4 regions of the Streptomyces sp. NPDC051051 genome follow, and region 2 is predicted to be linked to each of the others. Evidence: riboswitches for the same ligand, from Rfam matches in the RefSeq annotation. Region 2 holds a riboswitch; each other region holds the start of a gene.

Region 1 (7,699 bases), on a different contig from region 2:
CGGCGTCATCCGCGGCGGCGCCCGCGGCTACGTCACCAAGACGATCACCGGCACCGACCTGGTCGACTCCGTCTTCCGCGTCCAGGAGGGCGACGCGGTCTTCTCGCCGCGGCTCGCCGGGTTCGTCCTGGACGCCTTCGCCTCCACCGACGCCCCGCCGGTCGACGAGGACCTCGACCGCCTCACCCAGCGCGAGCGCGAGGTGCTGCGCCTCATCGCACGCGGTTACGCCTACAAGGAGATCGCCAAGCAGCTGTTCATCTCGGTGAAGACGGTCGAGTCCCACGTCTCGGCGGTGCTGCGCAAGCTCCAGCTGTCCAACCGCCACGAGCTGACCCGCTGGGCGACGGCCCGACGGCTGGTGTGACGGGGGAGCCTCAGACCACCCGGGTGGCCCCCGCGTACGGCATCTCGTCGATCGGTGCCACGCGCACCGGGGCCGACGGGTTCGGGGCGTGGATCATCCTGCCGCCGCCGATGTAGAGCCCGACATGGGTGATGCCGGGGTAGAAGAACACCAGGTCGCCCGGCCGGAGTTCGGAGCGGGAGACGCGGCGCCCGGCGTCGATCTGGGCGTACGTCGTGCGGGGCAGGGAGACGCCCGCCGAGCGGTAAGCCGCCTGGACCAGGCCCGAGCAGTCGAAGGCGTGCGGGCCGGTCGCCCCCCACACGTAAGGGCTGCCCAGCTTGGCGTAGGCGTAGGAGACGGCCGCCGCCGCGCGGGAGCCGGTCGCGGTGGCCGCGCCGGGGGCGGGCAGGTCGGCACGGGCTCCCGCCGAGGTCCGTGAGGCACGGGTATCCGTCCCGCCGCCCGTGTCCGCGGTGAGCCGCGCCCGTTCCTCGGCCGTGAGCCGGTTCAGCAGGCGCCGCGCCGCACCCAGCTTGTCGGTGATCGTCTTCTTGTGCCGCTTCAGCTCCGCCTGCCGCGTCTTGAGTGAGGTCAGCTGGACGCGGGCGGCGCCGCGCAGCTGCTCGATCTCCCGCAGCTGCCTGCCGACCCGGGTGACGGCGGCGGACTGGCGGTCGCCCGCCCGTTCGGCGAAGGCGGCGTTGTCGAGGTACTGGTCGGGGTCGTCGGAGAGTGCGAGCTGCACCGCCTGGTCGAGGCCGCCGCCGCGGTACTGCGCCGCGGCCATCGTCCCCAGCGCCTCGCGGGCCGTGTTGAGCCGGGCCTCCTTGCGCGCGGCCTCGTCGCGCAGCGTCTCCAGGCGCCGTTCGGCGGCCTTCGCCTTCTCCTGGGCGCCGTTGTACTTCTCGGTGGCGGCCTCGGCCTCCTGGTACAGCTTGTCCACCTTGGCCTTCACCTGTGCCGGGGTGGGGTTCGGCTCGGCGTGCCCGATCCCGTCGAAGGCGGTCGCGCCGGCCACACCGGCGAGGGCGATGGTCGCCGCCGCGCGGGCCGTGTGGCCGCCGGCCGAACGCTGACGGGGCTTGCGGTGCGCTGCCACGTGGGACTGCACGTCCTTTCGTCGACCGCCTCGTCGGTACGGCCGCCGGGGACCGGGGCCGCGGGGACGGGCCTCGGCCGCCGGGGGGAGCGGACGCACGGCCGCGCGGTGCGGCTGACGCGCCCGGCGACGCCCGCACGGGGGAGCGGAACGCCGCCGGACTCTCGGCGGTGGTGTCCGGCTGCCGCCCCGGGCCGGGCGGCGGTGGGAAGCCGGTCACCTGGGGGAGGACGCTAAGCCCGTTCGGGCCGGTCCGGTGACGCGATGTACGGAAGTGACAGGAGCGGACTGCCGGGTGACCGGAAGTGGCCCTACCGCCGGTCCCAGGTCGTCGACTTCACGCGGCGGGCCGACCGATGCGGTGAATCCGGGGCGCCCCGGAGCGGCACGCTGCTATGCGGCGCGCAGGTGCCCGAGGGGGCGGTGGGTGCGGGCCGGTGTCGGGAGGTGTCCGGCCCGGTGGCTAGCATCCGGCCTCATGGACCTACTCATCCACCTCTTCGTCGGCCTGCACATCGTCGGCATCGCCGCGCTGCTCGGCGGTTTCCTCACGCAGCTGAAGGCGATGGGGCAGGGCACGGCCCGCTTCGTCCCCGCGATGCTGCACGGTGCCGCGACGATGCTGGTCACCGGCGTGATCCTGGTCGGCCTCAACCAGGCGGACGACCAGGCGGTCAACAACATCAAGATCGGGGTGAAGCTGGCCCTGCTGATCGTGATCCTCGGCCTCGTCTACGTGAAGCGGGACGACGAGCGGGTGGAGAAGCCCCTGTTCGGCCTGGTCGGCCTGCTGACCGTGGCCAACGTCTTCATCGCGGTGCTCTGGACCTGAGCGACGCCCGCCCGTCCGCGACCGCGCCCGCCGCGACGGCCGGCCACGCCGCCACCGCGACCCACAGCAGCACCTCCCCGGAGCCCTGCAGCCACGGCACGCCGACGACGGCGACCCACAGCGTCGCCACCGCCGTCATCCCAGGGGGAACACGGTCACCCGGCGGCGCGTCCGGTGCGGGGCACGCCGCCGATGCCAGGGAGCGTACGGAGGTTTCCCCAGGACGCGCGCGGGGGCGCAGGACGACGCCCGCCCCCGCGCGCGGCACTCCCGTCAGGCCGGGCGCACCACGCTGTGGATCGACGACTCCCCGTCGTAGTAGATCGACTCCTCGCGCACGTACGCGCCGGGCTTCGGGGCGTGGATCATCATGCCGTTGCCTATGTAGATGCCGACGTGGGTGACGTCGGCGTAGAAGAAGACCAGGTCACCGGGTTGCGCGGCGGAGAGGGAGACCGTCGTGCCGGCGTTCACCTGGTCGTAGGTGACGCGCGGCAGGGAGACGCCGGCGGCCTTCCAGGCGGCTTGGGTGAGACCGGAGCAGTCGTAGGAGTCCGGACCGGTCGCACCCCACACGTACGGCTTGCCGATCTGCGCGCGGGCGAACGCCAGCGCCCTCTCGGCCTTGGTGGCGTACGAGGAGTCCGTGGACGTGGAGGGGGACGACGAGGGCGTCGACGTGCCGGTGCCCGCCGGATCCGACGCGCCGGCGCTCTCCTGCTGCGCGGCCGCCGTCTGCGCCGCCTGCTGCTCGGCCAGCTCGGCGGCCTTGCGGGCGGCCTCCTGCCGCTTCCGCTCCTCGATCTTCGCCAGTCGCGCCTTCTCCTCGGCCGTCAGCTGCGACAGCAGCGCGCGGGCGGAGCCGAGCTTCTTCTGGACGGCGGCCTTGGCGGTCCTCAGGTCGTTCTGCGAGTCGGTCAGCGTCCGGAGGCTCTGGGAGGCCTCCTGGCGCTTCTTCATCGTCTCCGCCTGGTCGGCGAAGTAGTCGTCGACCGCGCCCTTCTGGCGGTCGGTCACCCGCCCCATCAGCTGCGTCTGGTCGAAGTAGTCCTGCGGGGAGTCCGCGAGCAGGAGGGTCGCCGTGTCGGGGGCGGAGGCGCCGGTGCGGTACTGGGCTGCGGCGTAGGTTCCCAGCTCCTCGCGCGCGTCGTTGAGCTTCTGCGCGCGCTGCGCGACGTCGTCGAGGAGGGTGTCGACCTTCTTGCGCTGCTTGGTCGCCTTCTCCTTGGCGGCGTTGTACTTCTCGGTGGCCGACTCCGCCTGGCGGTAGAGGTCGTCGACCTTCTTCTCGACCTCCTCCAGGCTCGGCCTGTCGTCGGTGGAGGGGGCGGCGGTGGCCGTCTGCGAGAGCAGGGCCACCGAGGTGAGGGCGGCGGTGGCGAGAGCGGGCGTACGGATGCCTGCCATGCGCGTGCTCGCGGGACGCGGCTTGCGGTGCTGCGACGCCAAGGGAGGCGACTCCTTCCAGTTTCCGCCTACCGGGTTAGCTGTCGGGTTCGGGCGAGGATGCTTCGGAAGGGTTGCCCTACGGCTCGTCCTCCCCGGAGGGGAGTGAGCCGATTCACCCCAAGGTCTCGGTGGGTCCCCGGCTCCGGCTGCCGCGGGGCGCACCGGACTCGGCGGAGGCCGCGCGGCCCGGCGAGGTTCGCCGGAAGGGGTCGAGCGGCCTGCCCGGCACGGTAGCCAACTGGTGTGCCCCCTGTGAAGGTTGGTGGGTGATATGCCCGATACATTTTCGTGACCTCCGGACGGTTTGCCGTCCGCGGTCACCGACGGTGCAAGGGGGGCGCCGGAAGGTGAGGGGTCGGGATGTTTCCCGGACGGCCTCGGGTTGTCGGTGGGGCGGCCTAGACTCGGAGAGCGATGAGCAGCCTCTTTGACGACAGCTTCCTGGCGGACCTCCAGGCCCCCCGCGGCCACGACGAGGAACCCCCGCCACCGCCCGAGGACGATCACTCTCCGGAACCGGTTCCGGACGATCTGTTCGGCGGGAAGTTCGACGTGCCGCCGGACCGGGACACCCACTACCGCGACGGCGCCCCGCGCCCCCCGATCGACGCGGCGGCACTCCTGGAGGGGCTCAACGAGAACCAGCGCGCGGCCGTCGTCCACTCCGGCACCCCGCTGCTCATCGTCGCCGGTGCCGGCTCGGGCAAGACGCGCGTGCTGACCCACCGCATCGCCCACCTCCTCGCCGAGCGGCATGTCCATCCGGGCCAGATCCTCGCGATCACCTTCACCAACAAGGCCGCGGGCGAGATGAAGGAGCGCGTCGAGCAGCTCGTCGGCCCGCGGGCGAACGCGATGTGGGTGATGACCTTCCACAGCGCGTGCGTGCGCATCCTGCGCCGTGAGAGCAAGCGGCTCGGCTTCACCTCGTCGTTCTCGATCTACGACGCCGCCGACTCCAAGCGCCTGATGGCCCTGGTCTGCCGCGACCTCGACCTCGACCCCAAGCGCTTCCCGCCCAAGTCCTTCAGCGCCAAGATCAGCAACCTCAAGAACGAGCTGATCGACGAGGAGGACTTCGCCGCCCGGGCCGCCGACGGCTTCGAGAAGACCCTCGCGCAGGCCTACGCCATGTACCAGTCGCGGCTGCGCGAGGCGAACGCCCTCGACTTCGACGACCTGATCATGACGACGGTCAATCTCCTGCGCGCCTTCCCCGACGTCGCCGAGCACTACCGGCGCCGCTTCCGGCACGTCCTCGTCGACGAGTACCAGGACACCAACCACGCCCAGTACGCCCTGGTCAGGGAGCTCGTCGGCTCCGTCGAACAGCCGGTGGACGTACCGCGGAACGCGGACGACCTGCCGCCCGCCGAGCTGTGCGTCGTGGGCGACGCCGACCAGTCGATCTACGCCTTCCGCGGGGCGACCATCCGCAACATCCTCCAGTTCGAGGAGGACTACCCGGACGCCACCACGATCCTGCTGGAGCAGAACTACCGCTCCACCCAGACGATCCTCACCGCCGCCAACGCCGTCATCGAGCGCAACGAGTCCCGCCGTCCCAAGAACCTGTGGACCAATGCGGGCGAGGGTGCGCGCATCACCGGCTACGTCGCCGACACCGAGCACGACGAGGCACAGTTCGTCGCCGACGAGATAGACCGCCTCACGGACGCGGGCAAGGCCAAGGCCGGTGACGTCGCCGTCTTCTACCGGACCAACGCCCAGTCCCGCGTCTTCGAAGAGGTCTTCATCCGCGTCGGCCTGCCCTACAAGGTCGTCGGCGGCGTCCGCTTCTACGAGCGCAAGGAGGTCCGGGACGTCCTGGCCTACCTGCGCGTCCTCGCCAACCCCGAGGACTCGGTCCCGCTGCGCCGCATCCTCAACGTGCCCAAGCGCGGCATCGGCGAGCGCGCCGAGGCGATGATCGACGCCCTCTCCCAGCGCGAGAAGATCAGCTTCCCGCAGGCCCTCAAGCGCGTCGACGAGGCCTACGGCATGGCCGCGCGCTCCACGAACGCCGTCAAGCGGTTCAACACGCTGATGGAGGAGCTGCGCACGGTCGTCGAGTCTGGCGCGGGACCGGCGACCGTCCTGGAGGCCGTGCTCGAACGCACCGGCTACCTGGCCGAGTTGCAGGCCTCCACCGATCCGCAGGACGAGACCCGTATCGAGAACCTCCAGGAACTCGCCGCCGTGGCCCTGGAGTTCGAGCAGGAGTCCGGCGAGGGCGAGGCGACCGGCTCGCTCTCCGACTTCCTGGAGCGGGTCGCGCTGGTCGCCGACTCCGACCAGATCCCGGACGAGGGCGAGGACGGCTCCGGTGTCATCACGCTCATGACCCTCCACACCGCCAAGGGCCTGGAGTTCCCGGTCGTCTTCCTCACCGGCATGGAGGACGGCGTGTTCCCGCACATGCGCGCCCTCGGCCAGACCAAGGAGCTGGAGGAGGAGCGCCGCCTGGCCTACGTCGGCATCACCCGCGCGCGGGAGCGGCTCTACCTGACGCGCTCGGCGCTGCGCAGCGCCTGGGGGCAGCCGTCGTACAACCCGCCCTCGCGGTTCCTGGAGGAGATCCCGGCCGTGCACGTGGACTGGAAGCGGACGGGGGCGACCTCGCCCGTGTCCTCCGGCCCGGTGTCCGGGGTGGCGGCTTCGCTGTCGTCGTCCCGATCGCGCTCCTCGGCGGCCGGCGCGTCCGGCTTCGCCACGCGGCGCACCGCGGAGAAGCCGGTGATCGCCCTGGCCGTCGGCGACCGCGTCACCCACGACCAGTTCGGCCTCGGCACCGTCGTCGGTGTGAAGGGCACCGGCGCCAACGCGGAGGCGACGGTCGACTTCGGCGAGGCCAAGCCGAAGCGGCTGCTGCTGCGCTACGCGCCGGTGGAGAAGCTGTAGCGCGCACGACATGAGCCCCCGGCGTCGGGTCGACGACGGGGGCTCATCGCGGAGTCGAGGGGGCTACGTCGGGTCGAGCCCGTGGCTGCGCAGCCACGGCAGCGGGTCGATCGCGGAGCCTCCGCCCGGCCGGACCTCGAAGTGCAGGTGCGGTCCGGTGGAGTTGCCGGAGTTCCCGGAGTACGCGATGGAGTCGCCGGCCTTCACCGTCGTACCGGAGGCGACGCGGTAGCTGGAGAGGTGGCAGTACCAGGTCTCCGTGCCGTCCTTCGCCGTCACGATCATCATGTTGCCGTAGGCGCTGTTCCACTGGGTGCGGACGGTGCCGTCGGTCGCCGCCATCACGGTGGTGCCGTAGGACACCGGGAAGTCGATGCCGGTGTGCTGGGACATCCAGTTGATGCCGGACTGGCCGTAGTAGGCGCTCAGGCCGTGGTTGCCGACCGGCAGCGCGTACTTGGGGCGCAGCCGCTCCTTGCGGGCCGCCTCCGCCGCCGCCTTCTTCTTCTCGGCTTCCTGCTGCGCCTTGAGGTCGATGCGTTCCTGCGTGCGGCTGGCCCGGTCGGCGAAGGCGTCGGCCTCGGCGGTGAGCGTCTGGAGCTGGGTGTCCAGCTTGTCGTTCGCGGCGGACGGCTTCACCGCCTGCGCCTCGGAGGCGGACGCCGTGGTGTCCTGGTCGTCGCCACCGGTCAGGGTGCCCACGGAGGCCGCCGCGATACCGGCCACGCCCATGACGCACGCCGAGGGCACGGCCACCGTCAGCAGCGCGGAGCGCCGCGCGGGCGTACGGCGCCGGGAGCGGTTCGCGTTGCGGGTGGCGGCCCGTCCGAGCGAGGCCGGGACGGCCTCCTCCTGGTCGTCGAGGAGGAGCGGGGCGGCATCGGCCGACCCGTCGGCGCCGGGACCGGAGTCGTCGCGGCCGACCTGCTCGAAGGTGGCGGTGGCCTGCTGGTCGAAGGGGATCTCGGTCTGCTGGTCGAAAGCGGCCTCGCCCGGTCGCCCGTACTCGTCGCCGCTCTCCGTGGCCTCGCCGCCGTCGGAGTTCCACTGGGTCGCGTCGTAGGCGCCG
Region 2 (7,699 bases):
CGAGTACCAGGGGCGGTCGGCGGCCCCCTGGTCGGCGCGGGACTGCTCGGCGGCGTCGGGGTCGACGACGATGTAACCCGTCTCCCCCGGCATCACGTAGTGCAACCGCAGCCGGATCTGCTGTTCGGCGTAGGCGTCGTCCTGCCAGCGTGCCTTGAGGTCGCGCAGCTGTTCCACCCGCTCGCGGGCCTGCTCCTTCTCGCGGTGGAGATCGGCGATCTCGGCGCGCTGGGAGACGTACTGCCGCATCGGGTAGGCCAGGGCCACGATCAGCGTGCACAGGACCAGGGCGAGGAGGGCCGCGCGGCCGGTCAGGCGCGAGCGGCGGGCCTGGCGCTTGGTCTGGGACCGGTAGACCCGGGCCGCGGTCTGCTCGCCGAGCAGCTTGATCCTGGTCGTGGTGGAGAAACGGTCCCGGTCCTTCACGGCCATGTCGTCCCCGCCTCCCGTCTCACACGTGCGTACGTCCCCGGACACGGTACGGGACCGGTACGGGGACGTACGTACGACTGGCTCAGGATGAGCCCTCAACGGCTCAGCCGGGCCGGTTCAACCCTGTTGCCGTGCGGCTCAGCCCTTGAACCGCGGGAAGGCGCTGCGGCCGGCGTACACCGCGGCGTCGTCGAGGATCTCCTCGATGCGCAGCAGCTGGTTGTACTTGGCGACGCGGTCCGAGCGGGCCGGGGCGCCGGTCTTGATCTGGCCGCAGTTCACCGCGACGGCGAGGTCGGCGATGGTGACGTCCTCGGTCTCGCCGGAGCGGTGGGACATCATGCACTTGAAGCCGTTGCGCTGGGCCATCTCGACGGCGTCCAGCGTCTCGGTCAGCGAGCCGATCTGGTTGACCTTGACCAGGAGGGCGTTCGCGGAGCCCTCCTCGATGCCGCGGGCCAGGCGCTCCGGGTTGGTGACGAAGAGGTCGTCGCCGACGATCTGGACCTTGTCGCCCAGCTTGTCGGTGATGACCTTCCAGCCGGCCCAGTCGTCCTCGTACAGCGGGTCCTCGATGGAGACCAGCGGGTACGCGGAGACCAACTCCTCGTAGTACTCGGTCATCTCGGCGGCCGAGCGGGACTTGCCCTCGAACTCGTAGACGCCGTCCTTGTAGAACTCGGACGCGGCGACGTCGAGCGCGAGCGCGATCTGCTCGCCGGGGACGTAACCCGCCTGCTTGATGGCCTCGATGATGAGGTCGAGCGCGGCGCGGTTGGACTCCAGGTTCGGGGCGAAGCCGCCCTCGTCGCCCAGGCCGGTGGACAGGCCCTTGGTCTTCAGCACCTTCTTGAGGGTGTGGTAGACCTCGGCGCCCCAGCGCAGGGCCTCGGAGAAGGACTCCGCGCCGATCGGGGCGATCATGAACTCCTGGATGTCCACGTTGGAGTCGGCGTGCGAGCCGCCGTTCAGGATGTTCATCATCGGAACGGGCAGCAGGTGCGCGTTCGGGCCGCCCAGGTAGCGGAAGAGCGGGAGGTCGCTGGCCTCGGAGGCGGCGTGGGCGACGGCGAGGGAGACGCCGAGGATGGCGTTGGCGCCGAGGGAGCCCTTGTTGTCGGTGGCGTCCAGGTCGAACATGGCCTGGTCGATCAGGCGCTGCTCGGTGGCGTCGTAGCCGACCAGCTCGGGGCCGATCTGCTCGATGACGGCCAGGACGGCCTTCTCGACGCCCTTGCCCTGGTAGCGGTTCGGGTCACCGTCGCGAAGCTCGATGGCCTCGAAGGCGCCGGTGGAGGCGCCGGAGGGGACGGCGGCACGACCCGTGCTGCCGTCGTCGAGGCCGACCTCGACCTCGACCGTGGGGTTGCCTCGGGAGTCCAGGATTTCCCGGGCTACGACGACGTCGATGGACGGCACGAGCATCTCCTTCTTGGGATGTGACGCTGGTTGTGCGGGGCACGAGCGGGCCGTGACGAGCCCTTGCTGAGCCTTGCGACTAGAGCCTAACCGCCTCGGGGCGTCGGTCGGCCGACCGACCGTCCCGTGGACAGGGAGACGGTACCCATTGTTTCAGCCCGGAACAAAGAGGGTGGCCAACAGAAGGCGGCGAACGGGAAAAGAAAACCCCGCCCGGGTGCGTACGGGGGAACACGCACCGGGGCGGGGGGACCGCGGGGACGGGGGCTCCCTCACGAGGCCCTCAGCGTGACGGGCTCGGCTGCGAGGGGGCTGTGGTCCGGCCGGGAGCCGGATGTCACTTCAGGTGCAGCTGCTGACCCGGGTAGATGAGGTCGGCGTCCTGGACGATGTCCTTGTTCAGCTCGAACAGCTTGGCCCAGCCGCCCTCGACGCCCTGCGCCTGGGCGATGGAGCTGAGGGTGTCGCCCGTGACGACCTTGTACTCGCCGTCGCCCTTCTCGACCTTCTTGCCGGTCGGGGTGGTGACGGTCTTCTGGGACTTGGCCGCCGGGCGCTCGGCGGAGCGGGAGGCGCTCTGCTTCTCGGTGGAGCGGGTGGTGGTCTCCGAGGAGGAGGAGCCGGCCGAGGAGCCGCCGGTGGACGAGCCGGTGGAAGCCGAGCCGCCGTTGTACGCGGCGCCGGACAGGCCCACGCCGCAGACCGGCCAGGCACCCTTGCCCTGGCCCGCGAGGACCTTCTCGGCGATCTGGATCTGCTGGGACTTCGAGGCCTTGTCGGCGGTGCCGGCGTACTGCGTGCCGCCGTACGCGGCCCAGGTGGAGGCGGAGAACTGCAGGCCGCCGTAGTAGCCGTTGCCGGTGTTGATGGACCAGTTGCCGCCGGACTCGCACTGGGCGACCGCGTCCCACTCGGAGGCGGTGGCGGCGGAGGCGTTGCCGGCCGCCATCAGCGGGGCGGCGATGGCGACACCGGTGACCCCGGCGAGCGCGGCGGCGCGGGTGGCCTTGGACGGACGGCGGTGCTTGCCCTTGGCGGAAAACAGCATGGTGGATCCCCTCACCGACGCCTGCGAGGTGAGCTGTCGGGTTCGGGCCGTGTGAGTTGCCCGGCCACTCCCGTCCGGGAGCACTGCTCCCGGGGAGGCGTGGCTTCACCCCGAGCCGTTCCGGTCAGCCGACCGTTACGGCACTTACCTTGGGTCCCCCGCTCCTGCCTACGGCGCTTGACGCGACGACTGTTCCCGGGCTGCCACTGGCAGGATTCGGCGTTGCGACAGCCGGGGCTCGGATTGCCGAGCGGTCACGACCGTAGACACGCGCTCGGCCGAATTTCAAAGACGATCACGCCTTCTGAGACTCATCCCACACTTTGATCAAAACGGACATTCAGCGCGAAGTGTGACGTGAACTCCCGCTGCTTTTCCCGTTTTTCCGCCCTATTCCACCCCTGTGTCGAGCGTCTGACCGGGGGCGATGTTGTTCGGGTCGGCGCCGATGGCGTCCCTGTTCTCGGCGTAGAGGGCGCGCCATCCGCCGTCGAGGTCAAGGGAGTCGGCGATGGAGACGAGGGAGTCGCCGTCGCGCACGACGTAGGTGCCCACCGCGCTGCCGGAGGTGCCCGCGGCGTGCCGGCCGGAGGATGCGGTGGTGGTGCCGTCCGGCACGACCTCGTCGGCGGAGGTGCCGCGGTGACGGCCGGAGGCGAGGGAGCCGGTGTCGACGAGGCTCCAAGAGCCCGCCTCCTGGACCGACTTGTCCGAGTCGTCCACTTCGGGGGTGGCCGTGGGCGAGCTGCCGTCCGCTCCCGAGGTGCCCGCGTCCGCGGCCGTCGGCACATCGGACTTCGAGGAGCTGTCCGGCTTACCGGAGGAAGAGGACGAAGCGGACGGAGAGGTCTCGTCCGTGGCATCCGGGGAGGATTCGGTCGACGGGGAGGACGATGCCGTCTTGCCGTCCGAGGAGTCCGCGGAGCCCGAGGAGTTCGAGGAGCCGGACGACCCCTTGGACAGGTCGGACAAGCCGGACGACACGGAGGAGCCGGACGGGTCGTCCGCCACCCCGGTGTCCAGGTTGCCCGCGCCGTTCTCCTTGCTGAGCCCGGACGTCAGCCCGCAGGTGCCCCAGGCGCCGACGCCCCGGTCGGCGAGGACCTTCTGCGCGACGGATATCTGCTGGTTGCGACTGGCCAGGTCGGGGCGCTCGGCGAAGTCGAGTCCGCCGTAAGCCTCCCAGTCGTCCTGACTCAGTGCCAGACCGCCGTACTCGCCGTTGCCCTGGTCGGCACTCCAGGAGCCGCCGGACTCGCACTCCGCCACCGTGTCCCACACCGTGCCGTCGGCCGCGCTCGCGCCGGTGGCGCCGAGCAGCGGGATGGCGATCGCGGAGCCGGTCACGCCGGCCGCGACGAGGAGGGCCGGAGCCTGGCGGGGGCGCCGGTGTCGACCGTTCCCGGAGAGCATGCAAGGGCCTTTCTCGAGACAGCAGTGCTTGCGCGGGCCGCGAAAGGGGGGCGCCGCGCTGACAGGTGAACGTATCGGCAGACGATCACTTGTCACAAGTTAATGCCGCGCAGATCACGTGAAGATCACAGAAGTGAGGAATGGTCACTTCTGCTTCGCCGTCCGGGCACATAACGGATGGTCAGCGGACGGCTGCGGGGGGTTCACCGGAAACGGCCGGGCCGAACCGCACGGGCAGGGTGCGCAGTCCGCGCATGATGAGACCGCCGCGCCACCTCAGGTCGGCCGGGTCGGCGTCCAGTCGCAGATCGGGCAGCCGGGTCAGGAGGGTGGCCAGCGCGGTCTGTCCCTCCAGGCGGGCGAGGGGGGCGCCCAGGCAGTAGTGGATGCCGTGGCCGTAGCCCAGATGCTGGTTGTCGCGGCGGGACAGGTCGAGGACGTCCGGGTCGGCGAACCGCTCCGGGTCCCGGTCGGCGGCCGCCAGGACGACGAGGACGGCGTCGCCGGGGGCGATGTCCTGCCCGCCGACGGTCAGGGGCTCGGTGGCGAACCGCCAGGTGGCGAGTTCCACCGGGCCGTCGTAGCGCAGGAGTTCCTCCACGCCGGTCGCCAGGAGGCCGCTCTCGCCCGCGGCCAGGGAGTCCTGGAGGCGGGCGCGCTGCCCGGGGTGGGTCAGCAGGGCGTAGGTGCCGTTGCCGATCAGGTTGACCGTCGTCTCGAACCCGGCGAACAACAGGATGAAGGCCATGGCGGCGGCCTCGTTCTCGGTGAGGTGCTCACCGTGGTCGGAGGCGCGGATCAGACCCGAGAGGAGGTCCTCGCCGGGGGCCGGATCCGCGGGAAGCTCCAGGCGCTTGCGGTGGATGAGGTCCAGGAGGTAGCCGCGCATCTTCTTCACCGACCGGGCGACACCGCCGCGCGGGCCCCCGCCGTGCCGGATCATCATGCCCGCCCAGTCCCGGAAGTCGTCCTGGTCCTCGCGGGGAACGCCGAGCAGGTCGCAGATGGCGTAGATGGGGAGCGGGAAGGCGAAGTCGTGGATGAGGTCGGCGGTGCCCCGCTCCGCGAACCGGTCGATGAGCCCGTCCGTCAGCTCCTGCACGCGGGGCGCGAACTCGGCGACCCGGCGGGGCGTGAACGCCTTGCTGACGAGGCGTCGCAGCCGGGTGTGGTCCGGCGGGTCGATGTTCAGCAGATGCGTCATCAGCTCGGCCTTGCGCTCACCGGGGATGCCGGTCCTGCCTCTGGCGTGCGCGGGCTCGTCGTGGTGCGCCGGGTTCTTGCTGAGCCTCTGGTCGGCGAGGGCCTGCTTGGCATCGGCGTACCGGGTGACCAGCCAGGCCTCCACACCGCTGGGCAGCCGCGTGCGGTGCACGGGCGCGTGCTCGCGGAGCCAGGCGTAGGCGGGGTAGGGGTCGGTGGCGAACTCCCAGGTGAACAGGGCTGGCGCGGACGGCTCGGGTGCGGGCTGCTGGGTCACTCCCCGACGGTAACCGGGACCGGGCGACGGCCGCGCCGGCCCGGCGCGGCCACGGCCCGCGGCTGCCGCATCGCGGGGTCCCGACGGGCCGCCGCCCTACTCCCCCACTCCTTCGGCCGAGCGGATCGCGTCCCGATAGGTGCGGGCCGCCGCTCGCAGGGCAGCCTCCGGGTCCACGCCCTCCGCCTCCGCGCGGGCCGCCAGGGCGAGCAGTTCGTAGCCGATGCCCTCCGCCGCCGGGAGCGGCACCTCCAGGTGCGCCGAGCGGACCCTCGACGCGAGCTTCGCCGCCAGGGCCAGGCCCGGCTGGTGGAGGGGGATGCCGTCGGTGACCGACTCGCGGCGCTTCTCGACCGCCTTCGTGCGCAGCCAGTGCTCCTTGACCTCCTCGGGGGTGGTCGCGGTGGCGTCGCCGAAGACGTGCGGGTGGCGGTGGATGAGCTTGGTGACGATCGTGCCCGCGACGTCGTCGACGGAGAACGGGGCCTCCTCGTGCTCCTCGGCGATGCGGGCGTGGAAGACGACCTGCAGGAGGACGTCGCCCAGTTCCTCGCGCAGTTCGTCGCGGTCGCCGTCCTCGATGGCCTCGACGAGTTCGTACGCCTCCTCGATGCCGTACTTGGCGAGGCCCTGGTGGGTCTGCCGGGAGGACCAGGGGCACTCGGCGCGGATGCGGTCCATGACCTGCACGAGGTCGAGGAGGCGGGCGCCGGGGAGGTCGTAGGAGGCGGGGAGCAGTTCCAGGTCGGGCATGGTCACGCGGCCGGAGCCGGCCAGGCGGGCCAGGCCGTCGGTCAGGGCGGGCTCCCCCTCGCCGGTCGCCACCACGACGACCGTGCGGCCGCCGGCGCAGGCCGCGAGGAGGTCCTCGGCGGTGGGGGCGGTCTCCGCCACCGCTATGCCGGCCTCGCGCAGGTACGGCAGCTGGGGATGGGTGCCGTCCGCGCACATCACCCGGTCGGCCTCGCGCAGCGCCTGCCAGGCGGGCCAGGACAGCAGGCCGGGGGCGACCCGGTGACTGGTGGTGAGCAGGACGACGCGGCCGGGGGCCGGGGCGCCTTCGGGACTCGTTTCGTTCACTCCCCGAACGTAACCCAACCCGCCGACGGCCCCCGGCCGTGCCGGACGGTCAGGCCGTCTGCGGGGGCTGGGACGCCGTCGTCACGTCGCGGACCCACGGTGTCCTGGCGTCGACGCGGCTGACCTTCTGCACGTCCCAGTCGCCGTAGCGCGGGTTGAGGTCGACGTCGAGTTCCTTCGACGCCTTCGACAGGGCGTTCCAGAACTCGGGCCGGCTGGTGTCGGTGCCGAGCTCCGTGGCGAGTTTCTGGGCCTCCAGCTGGAGGCGGAGGTTCTCGTCGAGGCGCTGCGGCGGGATGCCGTACTGCTGGAGCCAGGTGGTCTCCAGGCCCTTGGCGCCGCCCGCCTGCTGCTCCAGGCCGGCCCGCATCGCCTGGACCTCCTTGCGGCTGACGGTGACGCCCGCGTCCTCGGCGGCACGGTGCAGCACCCGGTCGAGGACCATGCCGTGCAGGGTGTCGCGGGTGAGGGTGCCGGTACGGGCGATGGCCTGGGCGTACTGGGTCTCGTCGGGGACGGCGGCGCGCTGCGCCTCGCGCACCTCGCTCACCCGGCTCTCCAGCTGCGAGACGGTGATCCGCTGGCCGCCGACGACGGCCGCCGCTCCGGGATGGGCCTCGTTCCCGCAGGCCGTGAGGAGGGGGCCCGCCACGACGATCGCGGCGGACAGCAGGAGCGCGGTGCGACGACGGCGGTGCAAGGAAGCCTCCCGAGGAGATTGTGCGGCGGTGCACAAAGTCTTGCGGTGATCGATGGTAGGCAGTGGTGCGGCTGGGGCCAACCCATTGGACCAACGATTCACCGGGACTTCGGGCACCGCCGCGCCC
Region 3 (7,699 bases), on a different contig from region 2:
TGCCGTTGGCGCCGTAGCCGACGTAGTACGTCCTGAGGTGGTCGTACTCGGCGAGGGCGCCGCCGCGCGCGGTGGCGAAGAGGTCGTCCGGGGAACGGGCGTCGACGGCGTTCCAGAAGTTGTTGAGGTCCGAGACGCGGTCGTTGACGCCGCCCGCGGAAACCGGGGTGGCCGTGTACTCCAGGACGTACGGCCCTTCGAGCCGCTCCTTGAACCAGATCGTCGCGCCGGCGGGCACGTCGACCTCCAGGGTGCCGCGGGAGGCGGTGACGGTGCCGCCCTTCTCCAGTTCGACGGCCCACTTGCCGAGGCCGCGGCGGAAGTCGTCGTGGGCGATCGGGCGGCGGTGGCGGGGCGCGGCGCTCGCGGCGGCCGCGGGGGCGAGGGCGGCCAGGGCGGCGCCGGCGGCCAGGGCGCCGAAGGCCCTGCGGGTGGTGGTCATGGGATGCGGCTCCTTCAGGGCGTGGTGACGCGGGAGGACGTGAGGCGGACGGAGCGCACCGCGGGAGAAAGCGCTTGCCGCCCTTCCGGTCACTGTGTCCCCACCCCGCCCCGCCTGTCGACGCCCCTGGCCCGCCCGCCACGCAACCGCAATGGAACGATCACGAACGTGCAAGATCGCGCGGGCGCCGGTGCCGTGCCGGTGCCGGTGCGCATGCGGAAACGCCGAAGGCCGGCCCCGGGGATCGGGGGCCGGCCTTCGGCGGCGTGTCGGGCGGGAGGTCGAGCCGTACGTCAGCCGACGGAGACGCCGTGCGAGCGGAGGTAGGCGACCGGGTCGACGTCCGAGCCGTAGTCGGGACCGGTGCGGATCTCGAAGTGCAGGTGCGGGCCGGTCACGTTGCCGGTGGCACCGGAGAGGCCGACCTGCTGACCGGCGGAGACGGACTGGCCGGCCGAGACGGAGAGCGAGGACAGGTGGGCGTACTGGGCGTAGAAGCCGTCGGCGAGCTTGATGACGACCTGGTTGCCGTACGCGCCGCCCCAGCCCGCGGAGACGACCGTGCCCGCGCCGACGGCCTTGAGCGAGGTGCCGGTGGGGACGACGAAGTCGACACCGGTGTGGTACCCGCTGGACCACATGCTGCCGGACATCTTGTACGGGGTGCCGACGGTCGCGCCGGAGACCGGGAGGGCGAAGCCGGTGGCGGCGGTGGTGTTCTCGGCGGCCTGCGTCGTGGACGCCTTCGAGGAGGACGGCTTCGCGGAGTCCGAGGAGGACGACTTCGAGGACGCCGCCGACCCCGAGGACGCCGACGACTTCGCGGTGGAGCCCGAGGGCCGCTTCGACGAGGAGGAGGAACCGGACGAAACGGACGGCGACTTGGCCGTGCCCGTCGCGGCCTTCTTGCCGATCGACAGCTTCAGACCCGGGTGGATCAGCGACGGGTCGTCCCCGACGGCCTCGCGGTTGTCCGCGTAGAGCCGGGTCCAGCCGCCGCTGACGTCCTGCTCGTCCGCGATCTTGGAGAGGTAGTCGCCGGACCGCACCGTGTAGGTCGTGGTGGACTTCGCGGACTTCTGCGCCACGGGAACGGCCTGGACGGCCTTTTCCGGAGCGGCGGAGAGCGCGGAAGCCGCGGAGACCGCCTGCGTCGCCGACTGCGACGGTGCGGCGTGCGCACCGGTGGCCCCTATGAGCGGGAGGGCGAGCGCGGCGCCGCCGGTTCCGGCGGCGGCGATGGAGCGGGTGAAGCGCTGGGGCTTCGGACGGCGGTGCTTACCCTTGGCGGGCATGACGAATTCCTCTCCGGCGCCTGCGAGGTGAGCTGTCGGGTGCGGACTGGAGATGTCCGGCCGCGCCGGGGCGCGGCTGTACCCCTAGCCGTTCCGGAGACCGGAACAGGCGGTACTGCCTGTGGGTCCCCCGCTCCTGCCGTTCACGGGTGAGTGTGCGGGCTCCGGGCGGCGGCAGGATTGGGCGTCCGTCCGGATTGGTCTGGAACGTAAGCGACCACGACGCACGGGGACAAGCGAAGGTTGTGCTCGTCGAGGCTTTCTCTTGATCCCCGGTGGGAGTTCCCGGTCACTTTCCGTGAATCGAGAGGCCGCTTTTCCGATGAACAGCCTTGGAAAACAACCGTATTACGTGAGCATGACGGGCGACTCAGGGTCACGGATATGACGCTGCTCACGTGACAGGCCCCCAGAGCGCCTTATTCCAGAGCGAGTTGGAATGAAGGCTTCAATTCGGACAGAACTCCCAGATGTCGCACGAGCGGATAACCAACACATCAAGGTCACCGTGCGCCGGGTGCGCACCCGACCGGCCCTCCCGGGAGACCTCCGCCGGCGGACCCGCGCGTCGGACCCCCGGTTCGAACAGGGCCGGCGGAGGTCTCGAAGGCCTGGTCGAGGACCCGTTTGCCCCAGGCATCCATGTCGTATGGTCAGGGAAGTGTTCCGGTGGCCACGTCGAGCCGCGCCGGCCGGGACCGACGACCGGGAGGAGCCCCCGTGACGCAGCAGATCCCGTCGACCGAGCCCGAGCTGGCCGGAGTGCGCAACTTCCGGGACGTGGGCGGCCTGCCGACCGTCGACGGCCGGCGGGTCCGCCACGGCGTGCTGTTCCGCAGCGGACATCTCGCGCACGCCACCGACGAGGACGCCGCGTTCCTGGCCTCGCTGGGCCTGCACACGGTCTTCGACTTCCGCAACGCGGCGGACCAGAGGCTGGAGGGCCCGGACGTCGAGCTGCCGGGCGTGCGCAATGTGAACCTGCCGCTCTCCGACCCGGCGGACGGAGCCGAGTTCTGGAAGATGGTCCGCGACGGCGACATCGACCAGCTGCGGGAGATCCTCGGCGACGGCAAGGCGGCCGGCCGGATGATCGCCTCCTACCGCTCGATCATGACGGAGCGCACGGGCGAGCACTCGCGCGTGCTGCACTCCCTCGCCGAGGACAGCGTCCCGGCGCTCATGCACTGCGCGGCGGGCAAGGACCGGGCCGGTCTGTCCATCGCCGTGACGCTGCTCGCGGTGGGCGTGGAGGAGGAGGCGATCCTGGCCGACTACCTGGAGTCCAACGCCAAGCACCGCCGCTACAAGGTGCGCCGCAACGGCACCTCCCCCGAGGCGTACTCCCCCGAGGTCATGGAGCTGCTGAGCCCCCTCTTCGACGCCCGTGCGGAGTACCTCGCGGCCGCGTTCCACACCATCGAGGACACCTGGGGCGGCGTCGAGGCCTACCTGGAGCAGGGCCTCGGTCTGGCCCCGGAGACCCGCGAACGGCTCCGGGAGCGCCTGCTCGACTGAGCGGGCACCCCCGGCGTCCGGTCTCCCCCGCCGTCTACTGCTTGGCGCCGACCTCGAACAGCAGCCAGAGGAACCCGGCGAAGAGGTGCCCCACCGCGATGTAGATGATCAGCCGGATCCACAGGCTCCGGGGGAACTTCTCCTCCATGTCGGTCATGGCGTCTCTCCAGGGGTGGGGCCGAGGCACAGTGCGGCCGTCGGGCTCTGCAACAGGGTGTGGACGAACAGCAGGTCGACCCCGTCGGGGTCCTGGGCGGCGATGCGGTGCGGGGTCAGCGAGTCGAAGTGCGCGCTGTCGCCGGGCCCGAGCAGATGGGTGGCGTCCCCGAGGCGCAGCCGCAGCCGCCCGCGCAGGACGTGCAGCCACTCCTCGCCGGGATGCACCCGCACGATGTCGCCCTGCGAGCCGTGGGGCACCTGCACGTGCAGTGCCTGCATGCCCCGCCCCGGGGCGCCGGACTGCCGGTAGGTCCAGCCGCCCGCGTGGGTGGGCTCCATGTCGGCGGCGCGCACGACGGCGTCCCGGTCGGCGACCGTCTCGCCGAGCAGTTCCGAGACGGTCGTACCGTAGACACGGGCGAGCGCGAGCAGCATCGGCAGCGAGGGCTGGCGCTGCCCGGTCTCCAGCCGGGAGAGGTGGGCCGGCGACAGCCCGGCCGTGCGGGCCGCGGCCTCCAGGGTGAGGGAGGCGCGCCGGCGCAGGGCGCGCAGCTGCGGCGCGACGACGCCGAGGTCGTCCACCGGCCCGGGAGCGGGCCCGGCCTCCTCGGAAGTGGGGTGGCTCATCCCTTCATTCAGCCGGAACTTTGCCTCTGCGGCAAGTTTCTTGCCTGAGAGGCAAAGAGCCCTCGGGGAGGGTCCGCCGGTCGCCCTACCGGTTGGCCACCGCCTGCTTGATCAGCGTCCGGCCGAAGTCCCAGACGAGCCCGCCGCCCTTGTGCGCGTCGTCCATCACCTCGGTGAAGGCGTCCACGAACCGGTCCACCTCCCGCTCCCCCACGACCAGCGGCGGGATCAGCTTGATCACCTCCAGATGATCGCCGGAGACCTGGGTGAGGATGCGGTGCCGCTGGAGCAGCGGGACGACCACCATCTGCGCGAACAGGCCCTTGCGGGCCGCCTGGAGCATGGTCCAGCGGCTGCGCAGCTTCAGCGAGCGGGGCTTGCCGAACTCGATGCCGATCATCAGGCCCCGCCCGCGCACGTCGGCGAGCAGCTCGTACGTGTCGGTCAGCGCCGCGAGCCGGGACTTCAGCAGTTCCCCGGTCGCGCGGGCGTTCGCGACGATCTGCTCGTTCTCCATCACGGACAGCACGGCCAGCCCGGCCGCCATGGCCTGCGCGTTGGACCCGAAGCTCGCCGAGTGCACCAGCACCCGGTCCATGGACGAGTAGACCTTCTTGAAGATCCAGTCCTTGCCGAGCGTGGCGCCGACCGGCACATAGCCGCCGGAGAGCGCCTTGGCGACGCAGACCAGGTCGGGTTCGACCCCCTCCTCGTGCTGGTGGGCGTAGAAGTCGCCGGTCCGGCCGAGGCCGGTCTGCACCTCGTCGGCGATGAGCAGCGCCTTGTGGCGGCGCAGCAGCTCCTGGGCGGAGCGCAGGTAGCCGGGCGGCGCCTCGTGAACCCCCTTGCCCTGGATCGGCTCGACGATCAGCGCGGCCACATCGCCCTTCCGCAGCTCCCGCGCCAGCGCGTCGAGGTCGCCGAGGGGTACGGCGGTGTCGGGCAGCAGCGGCGCGAAGCCGTCCCGGAACCCGTCCTCGCCGTTGACCGACAGGGAGCCCGTGGTCAGCCCGTGGAAGGCGTGGTCGCAGTACAGGACCCTGGGTCTGCCGGTGGCGTACCGGGCGAACTTCAGCGCGGTCTCCACGGCCTCGGTGCCGCTGTTGCCGAAGAAGACCCGGTCCAGGTGCGGGCTGTGGGCGAGGAGCTTCTCGGCCAGCAGTCCGGGCAGCGGCTGGCAGTCGAAGCGGGTGAGGTCGGCGAGCGAGGCGTCGAGGACGTCGTGCAGCGCCTTGCGGACGACGGGGTGGTGGCGGCCGAGGCCCATCACCCCGAACCCGGCGAGCATGTCCAGGTAGTCGTTGCCGTCCGCATCCCAGAAGTACGCGCCCTCGCCCCGCTCGTAGACCTTGTCGAAGCCGATGGTGTGCAGCATGCGCGGCAGCTGGTGGTTGAGATATCTGCCGTGCAGCTCGTAGCGTTCGGCTCCGCGCTCGGCCAGCAGCGCGCCGAGGTCGAACTCCGTGCTCATCGGACCGTCTCCTTGCCGGGGCCGTCGGTCGTCCTGTCGAAGATGCCGCCGGCCGTCCCCTCGGTGGGGCCTCCGGTCGTGTTCCCGACGGCGCCCCGCACCGTCTCCTCGGCCGGGCCGGCAGCCGTCTTCCCGACGGTGCCGCGCGCGTCGCGGGCGGCCAGGCTCGCGCTGATCCGTCCGGCGATCTCGACGGGTGTGAGGCCGATGTCGGCGAGCACCTCGGCCCGCTTGGCGTGGGCGAGGAACTGCTCCGGGATACCGAAGCGCCGGACGGGCACGTCGACCTCGGCGTCCCCCAGGGCCAGGGCGACGGCCGAACCGACGCCCGCGGCACGGCTGTTGTCCTCCACCACGGCGACGAGGCGGTGCTCGGCGGCCAGGCCGGGCAGCGCCGGGTCGACCGGTTTGACCCAGCGGGGGTCCACCACCGTGCAGTCGACGCCCCGGGCCTGGAGCAGTTCGGCGGCACCGAGGCAGGTCGGCGCCATGACGCCGACGGCGACGAGGAGGACCTCCGGTGCCGGGCCGCGGTGCAGGACGTCCATGCCGCCGACGTGGCCGACGGCCGGGATCCGGGGGCCGACCGATTCCTTCGGGAAGCGGACCAGGGTGGGCGCGTCGTCCACGGCGACCGCCTCGCGCAGTTGCGCGCGCAGCTGGTCGGCGTCCCGCGGGGCCGCGATCCGGAGTCCGGGGACGACCTGGAGGACGGACATGTCCCACATGCCGTTGTGGGAGGCGCCGTCGACTCCGGTGACCCCGGCGCGGTCGAGGACGAACGTCACCCCGCAGCGGTGCAGCGCCACGTCCATCAGCAGTTGGGCGAAGGCCCGGTTGAGGAAGGTGGCGTAGACGGCGACGACGGGGTGCAGGCCTCCGGTGGCCAGCCCGGCCGCGGACACCGCCGCGTGCTGTTCGGCGATCCCGACGTCCCAGACCCGGTCGGGGAAGCGGGCGGCGAACGCGGCCAGGCCGACCGGGTGCAGCATGGCGGCGGTGATCGCCACGACGTCGTCGCGCTCCTCGCCGATCCGCACGATCTCGTCGCCGAACACGGACGTCCAGGAGGGGGCGCCGGCCGGGACGAGCGGCGCGCAGGTCAGCGGGTCCATCACCCCGACCGTGTGGAAGTGGTCCTCCTCGTGCGCGAGGGCGGGCTCGTAGCCGCGGCCCTTCTCGGTGAGGCAGTGCACCAGCACCGGCCCGTGGAAGCGTTTGGCCCGCCGCAGCGCCGACTCGACGGCCCCGACGTCGTGGCCGTCGATGGGCCCGACGTACTTCAGGCCGAGGTCCTCGAACATGCCCTGCGGGGCGAAGGCGTCCTTGAAGCCCTTCTTCGCGCCGTGCAGCGACTCGTAGACGGTGTGGCCGACGACGGGCGTGCGCAGCAGTACGCCCTTCCCCCAGGCCAGCACCTTCTCGTAGCCGTCGGTGGTGCGCAGGGTGGCGAGGTGGTCGGCGAGGCCGCCGATGGTCGGGGCGTAGGAGCGTTCGTTGTCGTTGACGACGATGATCAGCGGCCGGTCCCTGGCGGCCGCGATGTTGTTCAGCGCCTCCCAGGCCATGCCGCCGGTGAGCGCGCCGTCGCCGACGACCGCGACGACGTGGCCCTTCCCGCCCTGCACCTGGCGGGCCTTGGCGAGGCCGTCGGCCCAGCCTAGGGCGGTGGAGGCGTGACTGTTCTCGATGACGTCGTGCTCGGACTCCTCGCGCGCGGGATAGCCGGACAGGCCGCCCTTGCCGCGCAGCTTGGAAAAGTCCTGACGCCCGGTCAGGAGCTTGTGCACATAACTCTGGTGGCCGGTGTCCCACAGGATGCGATCGACCGGCGAATCGAAGACCCGGTGCAGGGCGATGGCCAGTTCCACCACCCCCAGGTTGGGCCCGAGGTGTCCGCCGGTCCTGGCGACCGCGTGCACCAGGAACTCCTTGATCTCGCCGGACAGTTCGCCGAGTTCCGCCTCGGACAGCGCCTTCAGGTCGCGTGGTTGCCGAATCTTCTCCAGGATCGTCATGCTCGGGCCCCCTCTCGGTCCGTGCTGTTCAACTCACGGTGACGGCCGGCTCCCCCGGGGCGACGCCGTCCTGTTCCATCCGTTCGGCCAGTTTCATGGCCTCTTCGATGAGGGTCTCCACGATCTTGGACTCGGGGACGGTCTTGATGACCTCGCCCTTGACGAAGAT
Region 4 (7,699 bases), on a different contig from region 2:
GGCGACGACTTCGCCCGCGGCCCCTGGCACCTGGGCCGGTGGTCCCGGACGATCGGCGTGATCTCCGTCCTCTGGGTGGGCGTCATCACCGTCCTGTTCATGCTCCCCCAGGTCTCCCCGGTGACCTCGGAGACCTTCAACTACGCCCCGGTGGCCGTCCTGGTCGTCCTCGGCTTCGCGGCCGTGTGGTGGTTCGCCTCGGCGCGGCACTGGTTCCTCAGGCCCGTCGACGGGCAGGTGGTCCCCCGCGAGGCGGCGGAGATGACGGCGGAGCCGGTCGATCCGTGACCGGTCTTCGCCGCACGGCGCGGCCGTGTCCCGATACCCGATCGGCGACACGGCCACCTCCGGCTATGCTCGGGGAGGCAACATCGCCTGGGCCCTTAGCTCAATTGGCAGAGCAGTGGACTTTTAATCCATTGGTTGTGGGTTCGAGTCCCACAGGGCCTACCAGAGAGCCCCCGCACCGGAGTCTTCCGGCGCGGGGGCTCCGGCGTTCCCGGGGACCGGTCGGCCGTTGACGACGACCTCGGCCGCGTTGCCGGTCGGGCCGGCGGCGATCACCACGGCGGTGCCGGTGGGGGCCGGGGACGCGGGAACGCCGGATCTCACAAACAAATGTGAGTTCTCACATTCAGATGATAGAAATGACCTCATGGGAGTCGCCGACCGTCTGGACCTGACCCTGCGGCTCGTCCAGGGAGCCGCGGGGCAGGTGTCCGTCGCCGAACTCGCGCAACGGCTCGGGGTGTCCGAGATGACCGTCCGCCGCGACCTCGACGCGCTGGAGAAACAGGGCCTGGTGCGCCGGGTCCACGGCGGGGCCGTACCCGCGCGGGCCCGCGAGGAGGGCGCCGGTTTCGACGCGCGGGAGGCGTGGCAGGGCGCGACCAAGGACCGGCTGGGCGCGGCCGTCGCCGACCTGGTGGAGCCGGGGACGCGGGTGCTGCTGGACGCCGGGACCACCACCGTGCACGTGGCCGAACACCTCGCCGCGCGCGGGCCGTTGACGGTCGCGGTGCTCAGTCTCCAGGCGGCGGTACGGCTGGCCGACCGGCCCGGCGTCGAACTGCTGGTCGTCGGCGGCCGCTCGCGGCCCGGCGAGCGGTCCCTGGTGGGGCCGCTGGCACTGCGGACCCTGGAGTCCCTCGCCTTCGACCTGTTCGTCATGTCCATCGGCGGGGTGCACGCCGGGCACGGCTGGTCGGAGTTCTCGCTCGACGACGCGGCCGTGAAACGGGTGGGGCTCGGCCAGGCGGACCGCACGGTCGCGGTGGCCGACGCGACGAAGCTGGGCGTGCGCGCCTTCAACCGGGTCGCCCCGCTCGACGCCGTCCACGCCTTCGTCACCGACGGCGCGGCGGCCGGCCCCGACACCCACCCCGCGGGCCCGGAGACCCTCCGGGCGCTGCGCGAGGCCGGCGTGGAGACGCTGCTGGTCTGAGCGCCGGTCCACCGCTGGTCCAGGACGTCCGTCCGCCCACCGAGCCGAGGAGTGAGCCCGTGTCCCACCCGCCCCTGATGATCCTCGTCGCCGGCCCGTACCGTTCGGGCACCGGCGACGACCCCGCGAAGCTCGCCGCGAACGTACGGGCCATGAACGAGACCGCCCTCGTCCTGTTCCGGGCCGGGCACCTGCCGGTCACCGGCGAGGCGCTGGCACTGCCCCTGCTGGAGACGGCGGGCAGCGGCGGTCCCGGCGACCCGCTCTTCGACGAACTCTTCCACCCCGTCGCCGAGCGACTCCTGGACCGCTGCGACGCCGTCCTGCGGATCGGCGGCCCCTCACCGGGCGCGGACCGGATGGTGGAGCGGGCGCACGCGCGCGGCAAGGACGTCTACGCGGACCTCGCCGACGTGCCGGCCGCCGGCGGCACCCGATGACCGCCCCGACGGGCCGGCCGGGCATCGACGTCCCCGACCCCCGCGGCCGTACCGGACTCGACCGCCAGGGCCGCGACCTGACGGGCAACGCGCGCGTGCGCGTCGTCGACGTCGAGGTGCTCGCCTGCGACTGGTCGGTGCTGCGCCGCACCACCTTCGACTACCGGCACGGTGACGGCCACTGGAGCCGCGAGCGGCGCGAGACCTACGACCGCGGCGACGGCGCGACCATCCTGCTCTACGACCCCGACCGGCGCACGGTCCTGCTCACCCGTCAGTTCCGGCTGCCCGCGTACGTCAACGGCCACCCCGACGGCATGCTGCTGGAGACCGCGGCCGGACTGCTGGACGGCGACGACCCGCGGGAGGCGGTCCGCCGCGAGGCGGTGGAGGAGACCGGCCGCACCGTCCACGAGGTCGAGCACGTCTTCGACGCCTTCATGAGCCCCGGCTCGGTCACCGAACGCCTGAGCTTCTTCGCCGCCCCCTACGACGGCTCGGCGCCCGGCGTGGAGCGGGCCGGCCTCGCGGCCGAGGGGGAGGACATCACGGTCGTGGAACTGCCCTTCACCGAGGCGCTCGCCCTGGTCCGCACCGGCGGGATCGCCGACGCGAAGACCATCATGCTGCTCCAATGGGCGGCGCTGGACGGGCCGTTCGGCCGGAGCCGGCCGGCGGGGGAGAGCCGGTCGCGTCCCGACTCGTGAGTTCGGTGGACTCGGTGCGTTCGGTCAGGTCGGCCAGGGGCAGGGTGTGCCGGGTCGTCAGGACCTTGGCCCGCAGGTAGCGCACGTTGTGCGGGGTGGTGAAGACGCCGGTGGGCACGCGGTCGCGGACGTCGACGCCCCGTCCGCGGAGCTGCTCGGCCTTGTCGGGGTTGTTGGACAGCAGGTCCAGCTCCGTGACGCCCAGGGCGCGCAGCATCTGGGCGGCGGCGGTGTAGTCCCGGGCGTCCTCCGGCAGCCCGAGGGCGGCGTTCGCCTCGTAGGTGTCGAGGCCCTGGTCCTGGAGGGCGTACGCGTCGAGCTTGTTGTAGAGGCCGATGCCGCGGCCCTCCTGGCGCAGGTAGAGCAGGATTCCGCCGCGGTCGGCGATGCGCTCGACCGCCTCGCGCAGCTGCGGGCCGCAGTCGCAGCGGGCGGATCCGAGGACGTCGCCGGTCAGGCACTCGGAGTGCAGCCGGACGAGCGGGACGGGGCCGGGGTCGCCGAGGACGACGGCGACGTGCTCCTGGCCGTCGGCGAGGCCGTGGAAGGTGACGAGTTCGGCGTCCACCGAGTAGCCGTCGTGGAAGCGCAGCGGTACCCGGACGCGGGCACGCCGGGTGGCGGCGGGGGTGTCGAGCATGCGGGTTCTCCGGGTCCGGGGGACAGTGCGCACGGCTTCTGCTTCAGATTTGAAGCAGATCTCCTGTTCGTGACCCTACCGCATGCTTGAAATTTGAAGCAATGGAATGGTGCGGTGGCTCACGGGCGGGGCCGTCGGCTCACGACGCCCCGGAACAGGGCGAGGAGCGCCGGCGCCACGGCGGATCCTCGGGCGCGGCCTCGCCGCCGCCTCCCTGGAGACCCCGCGCGACCTGCGTGAAGATCTCCTCCAGCTGTCCCACCTGCTCGGGCGTGAGCCGGTCGAAGAGCAGGCCGCGCACGGTCTCGACGTGACCGGGCGCCGCGCTCTCCAGGACCGCCATGCCCGCGTCCGTCAGGACCGCGACGCTTCCCCGCTTGTCCGACCGGCAGTCCTCGCGTCGCACCAGCCCGTCCTTCTCGAGCCGCGTCACGGCGTACGTCAGCCTGCTGCGGGTGGCCTTCAGGTGCTCCGCCAGGTCGGTCATGCGCAGCCGCCGCTCCGGCGCCTCGGAGAGGTGGGCGAGGATGGAGTAGTAGGCGTGGGGCATGCCGGCCTCCTGCTGGAGCTGCCGGTCGATCGCGTCCTCCAGGAGGAGGTATCCGGCGATGTACGCGCGCCAGGCGCGCTGCTCCTCGGGGGAGAGCCAGCGGGTCGTCATGCGGCCAGTGTAGTTTTGTTTCAAACTTGAACCAAGCCCGTCCGGGTCACCGCCCTCGCACCGGGCACCGCCGTCCACCGACCCCGAGACGGGCCCCGCCGTGCCGCCGGACCCCGTCCCCGCCCGTTCACCGACCCCGACCCCGGAGAGACCCGCGCCGATGCCGTACCCGTACGTCCTGCTGTCCGCCGCCGTCTCGCTCGACGGCTACCTCGACGACACCGGCCCCGACCGGCTGCTGCTGTCCGGCCCGGCCGACTTCGACCGGGTCGACGAGGTGCGGGCCTCCGTCGACGCCATCCTGGTCGGGGCCGGCACGATCCGCGCCGACAATCCACGCCTGCTGGTCAACTCGCCCGTCCGCCGCGCCGCCCGGGTGGCCGCCGGGAAACCGGAGTACCCCCTCAAGGTCACGGTCAGCGGGACCGGCGAGCTGGACCCGGCGGCGCAGTTCTGGCACACCGGCGGGGAGAAGGTCCTCCTCACCACCGACGCCGGTGCGGACCGCGCCCGTGCCCTCGGCCTTGCCGCGGACGTCGTCCCGCTGGGCCCCGGCCTCGACTGGCGCCGGCTCCTGGAACACCTCCACGACGTGCGGGGCGTGCGGCGCCTCATGGTCGAGGGCGGCGGCACGATCCACACCCAGCTCCTCCAGGAGGGCCTCGCCGACGAACTCCAGCTCGTCCTGGCCCCCCTGTTCGTGGGCGACCCGGACGCGCCCCGGCTGTTCGGCCCCGGTGGCTATCAGGGCGGACGCCTGCGGCTGGTGGGGACCCGGCGCATCGAGGACGTGGTCCTCATGTCGTACGAGCCCACCGCGCCCGGTACCGGGCCGCTGCCCGCCGCCGCCGACCGGCACTGGCTGGCCCTCGCCTGCGAGCTGGCCGTCGCCTGCCCGCCGTCGCGGACCGCGTTCAGCGTCGGCGCGGTCGTGGTGGCGGCCGACGGCACGGAGCTGGCGCGCGGCCACTCCCGCGAGGCGGGCGATCCCGTCGTCCACGCCGAGGAGGCGGCCCTCGCCAAGATCGACCCCGCCGACCCCCGGCTGGCCGGCGCGACCGTCTACAGCAGCCTGGAACCCTGCGCCCGGCGCTCCTCCCGGCCGGCCCCGTGCGCCCGTCTCATCCTCGACGCGGGCGTGCGCCGGGTCGTGACGGCCTGGCGGGAGCCGGACACCTTCGTCACCGACGCCGACGGGAGCGGCCTGCTGGCCGCGGCGGGCGCGGACGTCGTCGTCCTTCCCGAGTACGAGGAGCAGGCGAAGGCGCCCAACGGCCATCTGCTCCGCCGGACCCCCTGACCGGTCCTCCGGGGCCGACCGTGGTTCTGAGCGTCCCCCGCGTGGCGTAGACTGGTGTCACACCGACGCGGGGTGGAGCAGCTCGGTAGCTCGCTGGGCTCATAACCCAGAGGTCGCAGGTTCAAATCCTGTCCCCGCTACTCAAGGCCGAGGGCCGGAATCCTGATCACGGGATTCCGGCCCTCGGTGCGTCAGGGCGATCCTTCCCGTCACGGACGGTGAACGCCTCGGAGCCCTGCGCATAACATCTGAGTCACCATCAAAACCCCGGTGACCGCTGAACCGTTCGGGCGGCCGGTCAACTCGCCCGTTTTTCATCGGTCCTGGGCTGAAAGTCCAGGCCATGAATGTTGTTGATCAAGCCGAACGGCTTGGAATCCCGCCCCCGCGTCTATTAACGTTCGATAACGCAGCGCGGTCGTCCCAGCCGTCACAAGAGGCGGCTCCGCGCGCACGCGTCGAATCCCGCAAGGGAACCGGGGAACCACCAACTTGGGGTGAATCGCGCGGAAGCCGCCGTACAGTCACGGCCGGTATACGCGCGTAGGAGACCTTCCCGCTCCGAACCCGTCAGCTAACCCGGTAGGCGACGGAAGGAAAGGAGCACGCCCGCGTGGCGTCCAACCGGCCTGCCCCAGAAGCCCCCGCCGTGCCCGGCCAGCAGACCTTCGGCTACGGCACCTACCGTACCGACGAGGGCCCCTGGGAGGAATGGAACCCCACCGCGGACTCCGTTCGTCCGGTGCGCGGCAAGCACCGCGTCGCCAAGCAGCGCGGCGGACTCGCCCGCAGCTCCACCGTTCTCGGCGTCGGCGTCATAGCCGCCGTCGGCGGCGCCGGCATGGCCAGCGCCAACACCGGCAAGTCGCCCGTCTCCATCTCCATGCCCGACCTCCCCTCGGTGGGTTCCCTCATCTCGGACGACGACACCCCCGAGGAGACGGCGCCCGCGCTCAGCACCTTCGGCGCCTTCGGCACCGAGGCCGTCGCCGCCGACAGCGCCGACAGCGGTGCCGACGCCGGAGAGGCGCTGCGCAACCGGATCATGGCGCAGGCCGAGTCGCAGCAGACCCAGATGGAGACCAAGGCGCAGGAGGCCGCCGAGGCCGCCGCGGCCAAGGCCGCCGCCGATGCCGCCGCCAAGGCCGAGAAGGAGGCCGCGGCCAAGGCCGAGGCCGCCAAGAAGAAGGCCGCAGAGGAAGCCGCCAAGAAGGCGGAGGCCGAGCGCCTCGCCGAACTGGCCAAGCAGTACGCGCTGCCGACCTCCTCGTACACCATCACCTCGACCTTCGGTCAGGCCGGCGCCTACTGGTCCTCCGGGTACCACACCGGCCTCGACTTCGCCGCCCCCACCGGCACGCTCATCAAGGCCGTGCACAGCGGCACCATCACCTCCGCCGGCTATGACGGGTCGTACGGGTACAAGACCGTGCTCACCCTCGAGGACGGCACCGAGATCTGGTACGCCCACCAGTCCTCCATCGGCGTCAGCGTCGGCCAGAAGGTCGCCACCGGCGACATCATCGGCCGCGTCGGCGCCACGGGCAACGTCACCGGGGCCCACCTCCACCTGGAGGTCCACCCCGGCGGCAGCAGCACCGGCATCGACCCGGCCGCCTGGCTCCGGGACAAGGGACTCAACCCCTGAGAAGCCGCCGGAGAAGCTCCCCGGCGACCCGGACTCCGCCGGGTGCCCCGAGAGTCTCCTCGGGATCCCTGCCGGTCCCTGAGAGTCTCCTCGGGGCCCTGCCGGGTCTCCCGAGGTCTTCCGGGAAGTGTCACGGGGGTCGGTGAGGTCTACGCCCGGATGTTTCCCGGATGTTCGTGAACCCTGGCCGGAGGCGCGGAATGCGCGCCTCCGGCCAGGGTGTTGTCATCGGACATGACGTCCCTGCGCAAGCTCGGCTCCTCCGGCCTCGAGGTCTTCCCGCTCGCCCTCGGCGGCAACGTCTTCGGCTGGACCGCGGACGAGGAGGCCTCCTTCGCCGTCCTCGACGCCTACGCGGCCGCCGGCGGCAACTTCGTCGACAGCGCCGACTCGTACTCGTCGTGGGCCCCGGGCAACAGCGGCGGTGAGTCCGAGACCATCATCGGCAGGTGGACGAAGGCGCGCGGCAACCGCGACGACCTCGTGATCGCGACCAAGGTGAGCCAGCACCCCGACCACCAGGGGCTGACCGGCGCCAACATCAAGGCCGCCGCCGACGCCTCCCTGCGGCGCCTGGGCACCGACCGCATCGACCTCTACTACACCCACTTCGACAAGCCCGAGGTGCCCGTCGAGGAGATCGTCGGCGCGCTCGACGACCTGGTGAAGGCGGGCAAGGTGCGGCACATCGCCGCCTCCAACATCTCGCCCGGACGCCTGCGGGCCTCACTGGAGTTCTCCGACCGCGAGGGCCTCGCCCGCTACGTGGCGCTCCAGCCGCACTACAACCTGGTCTCCCGCGACACCTACGAGGGCGGACTCCAGGACCTGGTCGCCGCGTCCGGCCTCGCCGCCGTTC

What was found. A riboswitch is a leader RNA that binds a small molecule or an ion and turns the genes downstream of it on or off. The one in region 2 is predicted to bind cyclic di-AMP.
Region 1: another riboswitch for cyclic di-AMP. It lies ahead of AB0N31_RS29215 (NlpC/P60 family protein); the one in region 2 lies ahead of AB0N31_RS07195 (transglycosylase family protein).
Region 3: another riboswitch for cyclic di-AMP. It lies ahead of AB0N31_RS15075 (LysM peptidoglycan-binding domain-containing M23 family metallopeptidase); the one in region 2 lies ahead of AB0N31_RS07195 (transglycosylase family protein).
Region 4: another riboswitch for cyclic di-AMP. It lies ahead of AB0N31_RS22340 (M23 family metallopeptidase); the one in region 2 lies ahead of AB0N31_RS07195 (transglycosylase family protein).

The regions. Positions count from the first base shown of each region.
Region 1 is NZ_JBFBCB010000048.1:44,662-52,360, reverse strand. It holds gene AB0N31_RS29235 (response regulator transcription factor) at 1-367, shown strand, start outside; gene AB0N31_RS29230 (NlpC/P60 family protein) at 378-1,448, opposite strand; gene AB0N31_RS29225 (hypothetical protein) at 1,927-2,280, shown strand; gene AB0N31_RS29220 (hypothetical protein) at 2,258-2,410, opposite strand; gene AB0N31_RS29215 (NlpC/P60 family protein) at 2,554-3,687, opposite strand; cyclic di-AMP (ydaO/yuaA leader) riboswitch at 3,737-3,912, opposite strand; gene pcrA (DNA helicase PcrA) at 4,144-6,630, shown strand; gene AB0N31_RS29205 (M23 family metallopeptidase) at 6,694-7,699, opposite strand, start outside.
Region 2 is NZ_JBFBCB010000006.1:154,121-161,819, reverse strand. It holds gene AB0N31_RS07205 (septum formation initiator family protein) at 1-432, opposite strand, end outside; gene eno (phosphopyruvate hydratase) at 571-1,857, opposite strand; gene AB0N31_RS07195 (transglycosylase family protein) at 2,189-2,899, opposite strand; cyclic di-AMP (ydaO/yuaA leader) riboswitch at 2,903-3,085, opposite strand; gene AB0N31_RS07190 (transglycosylase family protein) at 3,290-4,312, opposite strand; gene AB0N31_RS07185 (cytochrome P450) at 4,494-5,792, opposite strand; gene AB0N31_RS07180 (nucleoside triphosphate pyrophosphohydrolase) at 5,889-6,872, opposite strand; gene AB0N31_RS07175 (SurA N-terminal domain-containing protein) at 6,922-7,572, opposite strand.
Region 3 is NZ_JBFBCB010000016.1:131,589-139,287, forward strand. It holds gene AB0N31_RS15070 (DUF6250 domain-containing protein) at 1-442, opposite strand, end outside; gene AB0N31_RS15075 (LysM peptidoglycan-binding domain-containing M23 family metallopeptidase) at 736-1,737, opposite strand; cyclic di-AMP (ydaO/yuaA leader) riboswitch at 1,742-1,934, opposite strand; gene AB0N31_RS15080 (tyrosine-protein phosphatase) at 2,458-3,255, shown strand; gene AB0N31_RS15085 (DUF6126 family protein) at 3,290-3,412, opposite strand; gene AB0N31_RS15090 (XRE family transcriptional regulator) at 3,409-4,041, opposite strand; gene AB0N31_RS15095 (aspartate aminotransferase family protein) at 4,127-5,512, opposite strand; gene dxs (1-deoxy-D-xylulose-5-phosphate synthase) at 5,509-7,530, opposite strand; partial or broken gene AB0N31_RS15105 (4-hydroxy-3-methylbut-2-en-1-yl diphosphate synthase) at 7,559-7,699, opposite strand, start outside.
Region 4 is NZ_JBFBCB010000030.1:412-8,110, reverse strand. It holds gene AB0N31_RS22385 (amino acid permease) at 1-288, shown strand, start outside; tRNA gene AB0N31_RS22380 (tRNA-Lys) at 378-453, shown strand; gene AB0N31_RS22375 (DeoR/GlpR family DNA-binding transcription regulator) at 656-1,444, shown strand; gene AB0N31_RS22370 (DUF4406 domain-containing protein) at 1,522-1,884, shown strand; gene AB0N31_RS22365 (NUDIX domain-containing protein) at 1,881-2,591, shown strand; gene ribA (GTP cyclohydrolase II) at 2,506-3,231, opposite strand; gene AB0N31_RS22355 (MarR family transcriptional regulator) at 3,371-3,892, opposite strand; gene AB0N31_RS22350 (dihydrofolate reductase family protein) at 4,053-5,192, shown strand; tRNA gene AB0N31_RS22345 (tRNA-Met) at 5,259-5,332, shown strand; cyclic di-AMP (ydaO/yuaA leader) riboswitch at 5,639-5,798, shown strand; gene AB0N31_RS22340 (M23 family metallopeptidase) at 5,806-6,840, shown strand; gene AB0N31_RS22335 (aldo/keto reductase) at 7,075-7,699, shown strand, end outside.